Regions from separate parts of the Paenibacillus sp. FSL W7-1088 genome, predicted to be linked through region 2. Evidence: riboswitches for the same ligand, from Rfam matches in the RefSeq annotation. Region 2 holds a riboswitch; each other region holds the start of a gene.
What was found. A riboswitch is a leader RNA that binds a small molecule or an ion and turns the genes downstream of it on or off. The one in region 2 is predicted to bind thiamine pyrophosphate.
Positions count from the first base shown of each region.

Region 1 (3,617 bases), 3.3 Mb from region 2:
TGGCGTCCGTGTTCATATTGCTCGACATTCTGCGGCTGAAGTAACCAAGGCCCTTGCTTCCACCGAGCCATTCCCCGATCGTTGCACCGACCACACAATAAACCACAGACATTTTCATTCCCGAAAAGAAGGAGGGAAGGGCAAGTGGAATCTGGAGTTTGCGGAAAATATCCCACTTGCTGGCCCCCATCGTCAGTAGCAGTTCACGCTGCTCCGGATCACCCTGGCGCAGGCCATCGTAGGTGCTCACCACAATTGGGAAAAATGCGATCAGGAATACCACCGCGACTTTACTCCACAGCGTGTAGCCAAACCACAGGATGAAGACGGGGGACAAGGCAATCAGCGGGATCGTCTGACTGATCACGATGAAGGGATATAACGCTTTTTCAATCGACTGATTCATATGCATTCCCGTTGCAAGTGCAATTCCGGCACCAATGGACAAGCCAAAACCAACGACAACCTCCATCAAGGTAGCGGGCAGATGTGTACCCAGCAGAAGGTGGCGATGCTCATACAGGGAACGGACAATCGCCGTCGGGGCTGGAATGATGAAGGAAGGCACCCATCCCATACGCACAATCCACTCCCAGAGAGCAAGCAGCAGGATCATGAGCAAAAGAAATAGACCATAACGGGCAAGCCAACCTCTCACGCTATACTTCGTGCTATCTCTCAAGTTACCGTCTCGCATGCAATTGTTCCTCCAGTCGTCGTCTCATCTGAACGAGAGCGGGTTCGTAGATCATGTCCGAATGTCTTGGACGCGGCAAAGGTACCGTCAGATCCAGCAGCTGTTGGCTATGGCCCACCGGAGTTAACAGGATAATCCGATCACTGAGCAGCAGGGCTTCTTCAATGTCATGCGTGATGAACAACACGGTTTTGCCCAAGCCTTCCCAGAGCTCCAGCAGCCAGCGATGCATCTCACGTTTGGTCAGGGCATCGAGTGCGCCGAATGGTTCATCCAGCAGCATGAGCTGGCCACCTGTCAGCAACGTACGAAGCAGCGCGACACGCTGGCGCATGCCACCTGACAGCTCGTCCGGGTAAGCATGCGCGTGGCCAGATAAGCCAAATCGGTCGAGACCGGCCAGAATGTCCGCTCGAATTCGTACCTTATCCTGCCGACCTGGAGCAAGTTCAGCGGGGAGCATGCAATTCTCCATGACGGTTCGCCAGGGTAACAGGAGGTCCTTTTGCGGCATGTAGGCCACCTGCCCCAGTCGCTTTCCTTCCTGAACCCAAGGAATATTAATGGTTCCGTGGGTTGGCTCAAGCAGGCCTGCCAGCAGCTTGAAGAGGGTGCTTTTACCGGAGCCGCTGGAACCGATGAGCGAGACGAATTCGCCTTTGGCTACACGCATCGACACATTGGAGAGCACGGGGGAATCCCTTTTTCCCGGGAAGGCGTAGCTCATGTTATGAATGGTTATGTCGTTATCCATCTCGATCCGTTCCCCTTTATTATTCAAACTTCAAACTGCGTGATCTTTAATTACACCTTCTGATCTGCCCGAAGAATGCGAAAAAGACCCACCCATTTCCGGAGAAATGAGTGGGTCTGTAAGTTCAATTCACATTAAATTTCATCATCAACATGAAAAAATCCGCTTACTGAGAGGCGCTCCACTTCCCTCCGCTGGTATGATCCAGATCAGGTTCAAAGGGTCCGAATCGTTCGATTCGTCTCAGCCGCAAGGCTCCCCTAGTGCAATGATTAAGATATGCAGTTGTGTGTTCAGCATATATCACATGCAAGCAGAATGTAAAGAGGGCGGCTTAAAAGAAGTGTGCGTAATGAGAGTTAGGAAAGTAACCTATTCTAATCGTTTGAATGTAACAGTGAATCAAGCTCACTGATCAGCCGGACAATCTGCTCAGGTGTGCCAATCGTAATCCGAAGCCAGGTAGGCATACCGAATTCGGCACCGCCGCGGACAGAGATACCTCTGTTCAACAATTCTTTGGTAATCGGGCCGCTATCCTGCAACAGATCCACCATGATGAAATTGGTTTCGGAAGGGATGTAGGGTAATTTCCACTGATCAAAGGATTGCATTAACGTTTCCCGTCCCTGACGATTGTATTGCAGACAATGAGAAACAAATTCATGATCATCCAGGCTGGCCGAAGCAGCGGCTTGGGATGTGGCTGTCAGACTGATGGGCAGCTTGACCCGGTTAATGCCTTCAATGATGCTTTCATTCGCGATGCCATATCCAATACGCAGTCCGGCCAGTCCATATATTTTGGAGAAGGTCCGCAAAATAATCAGATTATTATACTGCTCCAGCAGCTTAACCGTATCAGGGTAATCTTCACTTTCCGCGAATTCATAATACGCTTCATCCAGGACAACCACGACATGGGAGGGAACATGTTCGAGTAAATCAAGCAGGGCATTTGCCGTGAAAATGGTTCCGGTCGGATTATTCGGATTGCACAGCCAGATGATTCGGGTAGAAGTATTAATCCGCTGCCGGAATTGCTCCAGATCCAGTGAATGGTTGACCAAAGGCACTTCATGAATGACCCCGCCTGCCAGCAGCGTAGCGCCCTTATACCAGTTAAAGGAGGGCACCGGAATGAGTGATTCCTCCCCGGGATTAAGATAAGCTTGGGCGGTAAGGGTGAGGAGCTCGAAAGATCCACTTCCAAATACCAGTTGGGAAGTACGAACCCCCAGACGTTCCGCAAGTTTGTCACGCAGCAGTTGGCTGGAACCGTCGGGGTATTGAGCCAAAAGATCGGAACTCAGCGATCTGACCGCTTCTGCTGCCAGCGGAGAGGAACCAAACGGATTCTCGTTTGCTGCGAGTCGATCCACACTTTCCAGTCCCAACTCCCGCCGGATCTGTTCCATGGATTTAGCAGGCGTATAAGCCGGAATTTGATTTAACAGGTCTTTAACAGGAGGAGAGGGAACGGGTGAAAGGGATTGCATAATCATGCCTTCTTTCCAGTGGAATTAGATCGAGAATGATATCTGTTTCTGGGCAATCTGCTGTGGTGTCTCTTGTGGAGGAGTCAACAAGCGATTCAGAATCAGGTTTTCAAAATGAGCAAACCCGCTGTCCCGAACGCGTGGCCGCTCCAGCGTAATACGGGTATCCATCGTTATATGACCATCTTCGATTAGCAGCACCCTGTCTGCCAGCGCAACCGCCTCGCTGACATCATGCGTGACCAGAATGACGGTCAGATCTTCTTCTACCCACAAGCGTTCGATTAATTGCTGCATCTCAATTCGGGTTAATGCATCCAATGCACCCAGCGGTTCATCCAGCAGCAGTAGGCGCGGATGACTAGCGAGTGCCCGTGCCAAGGCGACACGTTGTTTTTGTCCGCCAGATAATACCCCCGGCCAGTCACCTTCACGCTCTCCGAGTCCCACATTGCGAAGCGACTGTCGTGCATCTTCCTTGTTCTTGTCGGGGATGCCCAGCCGTACATTGTCGAGCACGGATTTCCAAGGCAGCAGCCGGGCTTCCTGAAACAGAAACCGTGTCTCGGGTGCCGTACTGCCAAGCTTTCTGTTGCCCAGCGTAACGCTCCCGGAAGAGGGGGCCTCCAGCCCGGCGATCAGACGCAGCAACGTACTTTTGCCACAG
Region 1 is NZ_CP150216.1:1,026,106-1,029,722, forward strand. It holds gene MKY42_RS04690 (ABC transporter permease) at 1-697, opposite strand, end outside; gene MKY42_RS04695 (ABC transporter ATP-binding protein) at 684-1,451, opposite strand; TPP riboswitch at 1,621-1,723, opposite strand; gene hisC (histidinol-phosphate transaminase) at 1,829-2,950, opposite strand; gene MKY42_RS04705 (ATP-binding cassette domain-containing protein) at 2,975-3,617, opposite strand, start outside.
Region 1: linked by a shared signal. The riboswitch ahead of MKY42_RS04695 (ABC transporter ATP-binding protein) and the one ahead of MKY42_RS19515 (thiamine phosphate synthase) in region 2 are both predicted to bind thiamine pyrophosphate.

Region 2 (3,617 bases):
ACCCACATGTCTCATCAATTCTTCACCATGTAACCCTGTAGCAATAATGACATTTCTCGATGTCATCGTTCCTATTGAAGTCTCGATCCCTTGCACTCCATTCACATCCGTATGCAAACGGACATCCTGTACACCTTCCATCACCCTTGCACCCATGGCTTGAGCAGATCTGACATAAGCCTGCGTTAAGTTGACAGGAAGAACCTCGCTCTCGGAAGGTCTGTAAAATGCTCCATACGTATCCCTGTTTAACCATGAAGCTTCCTGTTGGACAGCGACACGATCCCACCAAATATGTTCTGTAGATAAGGTAGACCATCGATTATTCTTGTAACTGCTGACCTCACTGTATGAGCGAAAAGGAGTAATAAAACCTTGCTGTTGCAGCCCCATTTCAACGCCGCTAAGCGCACTGATTCGTTCCTTCTGCTCATGAAGCAAAGCTCTGCTCTGCCGGGCAAGCTTTGCCATCACAGCATGAGTAAATTCCTCACTGTCAGCGGCAAGCATGCCTGCGGCTGCACAGGAAGTTCCACCAGCGATCCGAGCACGCTCAACCAGAAGAACGTCATAACCTCGGGTAGCGAGTTCACATGCGATAGCACAACCGATAACGCCTCCGCCTACAATAATGGTTTCTGCATGAAGCTTGCCTCGAAATTCTGCTCCAACTTTACTCCTCGATACTGTGCCTGGATGATACCCTGAACGATTCCCGCTTCGGCTTCTTGCTTCCTTTCTCATGGCATCATCTCCTTGGTTCGGCGTATTTCTCTGAATCCGTAATCGCCAGTCGCAATGCAGCGGCAGCCAGTTCCGGCTGATCATTCGTCCAAATCGACGAAATCACAGCGGCTCCACGGGCACCAGCAGTTCGAATGGCAGCAATATTCTCCGTTGCAATCCCACCAATCGCGATGACCGGAATTGAAACTTTAGCGCATACCTCTGCTAACGAAGCAAGTCCCCTGGGCTCGAAATTTGGTTTACTGGGTGAGGCATATACATGCCCGTAAAAGAGATAATCCGCTCCACGTTCTTCTGCAACTTTTGCTTCTTCCAGAGAATGAACCGATACTCCTACGCGAAGCCGATTGTTTCTCCTCAACACATCCTTATCGTATTTCCGAATAACTGCTTGACCCCAATGCACACCACCAAGCAACGCATGATGATCAAGCTGAGTGGAGCCATTCAGAATGATTCGGTTAAATGGGACACCTCGTGTTCTGAGACTTTGCGCCCAATACATCTGTTGCTCAAGGGGCAGCTTTTTTTCCCGTATGTGGATATAATCGACCCACCGCCATATATCCTTAGCAATATTCAGAAAAGAGTCCAAGTCTCCTGTACCTGGTGAAACCACATGCAGTTCGAATAATCGTGTTGTTAACTGTTCGTGGAAGATTTCCGTCCTGTTCACCCTCCTCTTGTATGATTTAAGCGGATATAAAACAACAAAAAAGCCACTCCCGTAGGGGAGTGGCCACGAATTTAGAATTCATGGATCAACTGAATGACTGTCGCATGGGATTACTCTATATATACATAATGCATAACAACTACAGAAACCAACATAGTCGCAACGCTGTATACTTAGAAACCGCATGAATCATCTTGCAGGCCATATCGCAAAGTTATCGATAACGCCCTTTGTCATTAGCTGAAACGCGCCACTTCCCTACGCTGGTATGATCCAGATCAGGTACAAAGGGTCCGGAATCGCATTCTTCCATCTCAGCCGCATCGTGCGGCCCCCCTAGTGTTCATATGAAGCTGTAGCCTATGTTACCATAGACACCTTTTTTTGTCACCGTACATTTCCAATTATTACGTTATTGTTTCTCGGACCAAGCTTCAACATCCCACGTTTTGGTAACCCAATCTTCATAAAAATCAGGTTCATGGGATACGAGCAGCACGGTACCCTTGAATTCTTGCAAGGCACGTTTCAGCTCTGCTTTGGCCGTTACATCCAAATGGTTTGTAGGCTCATCGAACAAAATCCAGTTACTTTCACGCATCAGAAGTTTACACAAACGAACTTTGGCTTGTTCACCACCACTAAGCGCGTTAAGCGGACGGGTGATATGCTCATTTTTCAATCCACAACGTGCGAGATGCCCCCGGACTTCATTCTGTGTCAGATGAGAAAATTCATTCCACACATCTTCAATCGGGGTAATGTTTCCTGCACGTACTTCCTGTTCGAAATAGGCTGTCTCCAAATAGTCACCCAAGAAAGTCTTACCGCTGATTGGTGGGATTTTTCCCAAGATGGTCTTGAGCAGTGTGGATTTACCTACACCGTTACAGCCAACAATGGCAATTTTCTCGCCACGCTCAATCGTCATCGTCATTTTGGGCAATAATGCATACGAATATCCAATTTCAAAATCAATGCCCTCAAAGACGATTTTACTACTCGCCCGGGCATCCTTGAATTTAAATGTGGGTTTGGCCGCTTCGTCTGGACGATCGATCCGTTCGATCTTGCCGAGCTGCTTCTCACGGCTCTTGGCACGACCGGAAGTAGAAGCACGGGCTTTGTTCCGCTGGATGAAATCTTCCTGCTTCTTGATATACTCCTGCTGTTTCTCATAAGCATCAATATGCTGCGCCTTATTCATGTCGGCCATTTCAAGGAATTTGTTATAGTTCGCTGCATAACGCGTCAACTTGGCAAATTCCAGATGATAAATAACGTTAACGACCTCATTCATAAACTCCGTATCATGCGAAATCAGAATAAACGCATACGGGTAATCCTTCAGGTAACGCGTCAGCCATTCAATGTGTTCCACATCAAGATAGTTCGTTGGCTCATCCAGCAAAAGAGCAGTTGGTTTTTCCAGTAAAAGCTTGGCAAGCAATACCTTCGTACGTTGACCACCACTAAGCGCGGCAACGTCACGATCCAGACCGATGGCGGACAAGCCCAGTCCATTTGCCATCTCTTCCACTTTCACATCAATCAGATAAAAGTCACCTTGCTCCAATTGCTCCTGAATGTCACCCATTTCTTCCAGCAACAATTCGAGTTTGTCCGGATCGGCGTCTGCCATCTGATCGGTAATGGACATCATTTCTTTTTCCAACTCAAGCAAGGGCTGAAACGCATCCTTAAGCACATCACGAATCGTTTTTCCAGGTGTGAGCTTGGTATGCTGATCCAGATATCCATAACGAACTTTGGGGGTCCATTCGACCTTCCCTTCGTCCTTTAACAATTTCCCGGTAAGGATGTTCATCAGTGTGGACTTTCCCACACCATTAGCACCAACAAGGCCTACACGCTCTCCGGCAAGTAAACGAAAAGATACATTTTTAAATAACGTGCGGTCTCCAAAATTATGACTCACGTTCTCTACTGACAATAAACTCATAAGATGAGGTTGCTCCTATCTATTGGACATTACTATCGTTCCGAAACCCTATTTTAGCACAGGTGTCGCCTTTTCTGAAAGTAATGCAAACATCTCATGCAACCTCGCTTTTATATTTCATATAAACTGCCTTTAATTATTTGAACAGCTATACTCAAAATACCCTTGCGCTGCCGCTTGTTTGGCATTTGTAAACACTTCTTCAGCTCTGTAACCATTGTTACATGTGGA
Region 2 is NZ_CP150216.1:4,365,609-4,369,225, forward strand. It holds gene thiO (glycine oxidase ThiO) at 1-744, opposite strand, end outside; gene MKY42_RS19515 (thiamine phosphate synthase) at 749-1,423, opposite strand; TPP riboswitch at 1,662-1,771, opposite strand; gene MKY42_RS19520 (ABC-F family ATP-binding cassette domain-containing protein) at 1,836-3,386, opposite strand; gene MKY42_RS19525 (hypothetical protein) at 3,519-3,617, opposite strand, start outside.

Region 3 (3,617 bases), 3.4 Mb from region 2:
CAGATCCGGTACGGCCTTGATCAGAATGTTCGCAGCGTCTTCGGGATGATCAATCGCATATTGATATCCTTCGGAAGTGGCTTTCAGGAATGCTTTAACCAGCTCGGGATCGTTCTGAATCGTCTTTTCATTGGTAACGAGTACAGGAGTGTAGTAGTCCAGTGCCTCGGAATAATCCTTCACATATAACATGTCGATCGGTTCGCCGCGCAGTTCGGCTTCAATACCCGTCCACGCGTAGAAAATCCAGGCAAAGTCGATATCACGTTTCACAGCGGTGAAAAAGTCGGCGTCACCCATGTTAATGTTTTTCACTTTGGATACATCGGCGCCTTCACCTTCCATAATGGATTGCATCACGGCTTCTTCTACCGGGGAGCCCCAGCCACCATAGGTTTTGCCTTCAAAATCTTTGGGAGATTTGATGTTCCGATCCACCGGAGCAGCAAATCCCGACGTGTTATGCTGAATAACGGCTGCGATGGACACGAGCGGTACGTCTTGTGTGCGGGCCTGAGTCACACTCTCCTGATAACTTACGCCAAAAGGCACTTCGTTCGAAGCTACCATCGTATCCGCGCCTCCGGCACCTGGCTGTACAATCTCGACATTTAAGCCTTCGGCTTTGTAAAAACCTTGATCTACGGCCGCATACAGGCCGGTATGATTCGTATTTGGTGTCCAGTCCAGCACTACTTTAATGTCCTTGAGGGCTGCGTTGTCACCTTCATTGCTGTTTTCGGTATTGCTGCTGCCAGTTTCTCCTGAAGGTGCAGCTTCTTTGCCGCCACATGCGGCCACAGCCACTAGTAGTACGCACAAGAGCATTAGGCCCATCATTTTACGCCATCTCATCTTCATTTCTCTCCTTCATGTTGTCCGGCCAGTGGCACGGGGTACTCCTTGGCTTCATATCCAAGCATCTTGCATAAATCGACAGATTTATACCAGCTATGATCCGGATGACGTCATTTTTTTTAGCTCTCTGGCTATATAAAAGAACATTAAAAAAGCGCCCCGTTAATCCGGGACGCGTGCAGGCGTTAGAGATGTGGCACTCAGCAAAGAGGCTGGGCCAATTCGATATACTCCGATTCCTACGCTGGCATGATCCAGATCAGGTCTAAGGGTCAGTATCTTGGTGGGATACACTCTCAGCCGGCCTATTCCGACTCCCCTGGGAAACTATGAAGTTACGGGCATTACTATGTGTAATTATAGGCCAGAGGCCTATGCATGTCCAGTCAGGAACTGGATGGGGACACGTATGAAGTTATCAAACAGGCCGTTATACATATGTATAACAGCCTGTTAAGATGTGTGATTTTCAACAATTATCGTGGCGAATCATATAAGGAAATCTGACTGAGTGCAAAAGCATCGGATTTCGGGTCATAGCCTACCTGTTTCTGAGTGGCTTCCAGATTCAACCGTTTAAACTTATTATTCGAGATCCCATGCAGTATGGTGAAGGGCTCCAGCTCTGTAGCTGTAATTGCTTTGAACATCAAATTACACAAGTCAGCCGGACTAATATACGCGCTCATATCCCTTGCCTCCAGCACGGGTCCATCCGGTTGAAAATCATCATATGCACCGATACGTATTGCAACACTTTGTAAACCTTCGGTATACGCAAAATAGGAAGCAAGCGATTCTCCAAAACATTTGCTAACCCCGTACAAATTCCGTGGGCGTGTCGGCATGTCTGGATAGACCTGAGCATCAATGGGATACCCCTCGATCGTCTGTGCACTGCTTGCCAGAATGACTCTTTGCACACCTTGGTCCTTGGCTGCACGGAATACATTAAATGTACCTTTGATATTGATGTCCAACAACGATTCATAGAATCCGGCATGCGGGGAAGGATCTCCCGCCAGATGTACAACCACATCCATGCCTTCGCAAGCGTGCTGACAGGCTTCGGGATCTGTCACATCCAGTGTCATGATCTCATGGTCTGTCCCTTGATACGTATGCAGTCTGTCGATATTCAAATCTGTTAGTCGCAGGTGAAATGCTTCTGACAAGTGTTGGGACACGTCACGTCCAATTTTTCCGGCTGCACCGGTAATTAAAATGTTCATAAAAATCAGCTCCAATTTTTAGCGCTGGAAGAACTCAATCCATTCCTTTTCAGGTCCATAGATGAAGAAATAACGGTAACCGTTAGGCAGTGTAATCATCTCTCCATCAATAAACTCGGCCTCGGTTTCTTTAATGCGGTTATACTCGGCCTCAAGGTCATCGACATGGATGGCAAAGTGGTGCACCGTACCTTCGGAAGGCAGCTTGTCGCTGTATCCCTGAATCAACTCAATCTCGGTCTCATCGCTTCCGTTGAAGCCGAGAAAGGCGAGCTGAATGACACCGTTGGTATGGGTTACCCGGTCTTTCAATTCAAGACCAACAATCTCCGTGTAGAAACGCAGCGTGGTCTCCAGATCGCGAACGGCAATGCCGACGTGGTCAATGCGCTTTTGAAAACTCATAATCAAAAATCCTCCTTTAAATATGCAGTGGATCTTTTCTACCATTTTAAGGGATATCATAGGGCTGTACTACGGGGTTGTCAAATCCGATTTTTAATTTGGAAAAATTATAATTGTTCACAGAATGTTCACTTATGAGGAAGGCTTCATCATCTCTATAATTACGAAGGTAAACAGAGAGGATGAGAGATTTGCCAACGACGAAGAAAGAACAGATTGTTTTTGGAATGATGATGTGCACAGGAATGGTCATCGTCATGATGACTTTCAATTTATGGCACAATGGGTTATTGAGCAAGATGTCCGCGCTAGATATACTGCTTCAATTCATATTGTGTTTTATTATTGCGTTTCTGGTGGAGTTCTTCATTGTTGGACCTGTAGCGAGAAAAATTGCATTTTCCTTACCTTTTGACAAATCCAATAAAATTTTGGGCGTGCTCGCTATGTCATTTTTCATGGTCATTGGGATGGTTCTGATCATGTCCTTGTACGGAATGATTTCCGCTTATCTTGCGAATCAGTTAAATGGAGCCTCCGTACTAAGTACGTATCTTCATACGATTGCTCGTAATTTCAGCCTGGCGCTTCCTTACCAATTGATTATTCTGGGACCACTCGTTCGATATGTGTTCGGTAAATTCATTAAGGATAAGGGGAGTGTAGTCCCTTCAACCTAAATAACGTTAGTTCCGATTTAGAGCACCTGAAAGTATTTCCTGGGCAATCTTGTGCAAATAAATAGATCGTATGATCACCTTCAATGAAAGGTGATCTGAGGCAAAGGTAGGACACTTTCTACCATGATTACAGCGCTAACGAATCGAGAACATCTTATTAGGCCGGTTTTTAAGGAATGAAAAATCTAACGAATCTCAGCGGCGTTATTATGCTAAGAAACTGCAACGAGACCTTGATTTGGAGCTAATTATCTAGAATAACGTCTCTAGGATTCGTTAGATTTCAAACATGCAGAAATGGAGATGAATAGCGTGTACCAGGTTCGTTAGAACAGAATAACGCTACAACAAAATGTCCACCGCCAATTCATGGCGGTGGACATCTCAATCTCTATAATAGGTATTCTATTTCTGATTCTAATTCTCAGGTCTGCCTCGACAC
Region 3 is NZ_CP150216.1:492,576-496,192, forward strand. It holds gene MKY42_RS02370 (ABC transporter substrate-binding protein) at 1-855, opposite strand, end outside; TPP riboswitch at 1,077-1,189, opposite strand; gene MKY42_RS02375 (NAD(P)-dependent oxidoreductase) at 1,335-2,090, opposite strand; gene MKY42_RS02380 (VOC family protein) at 2,109-2,495, opposite strand; gene MKY42_RS02385 (hypothetical protein) at 2,687-3,175, shown strand.
Region 3: linked by a shared signal. The riboswitch ahead of MKY42_RS02370 (ABC transporter substrate-binding protein) and the one ahead of MKY42_RS19515 (thiamine phosphate synthase) in region 2 are both predicted to bind thiamine pyrophosphate.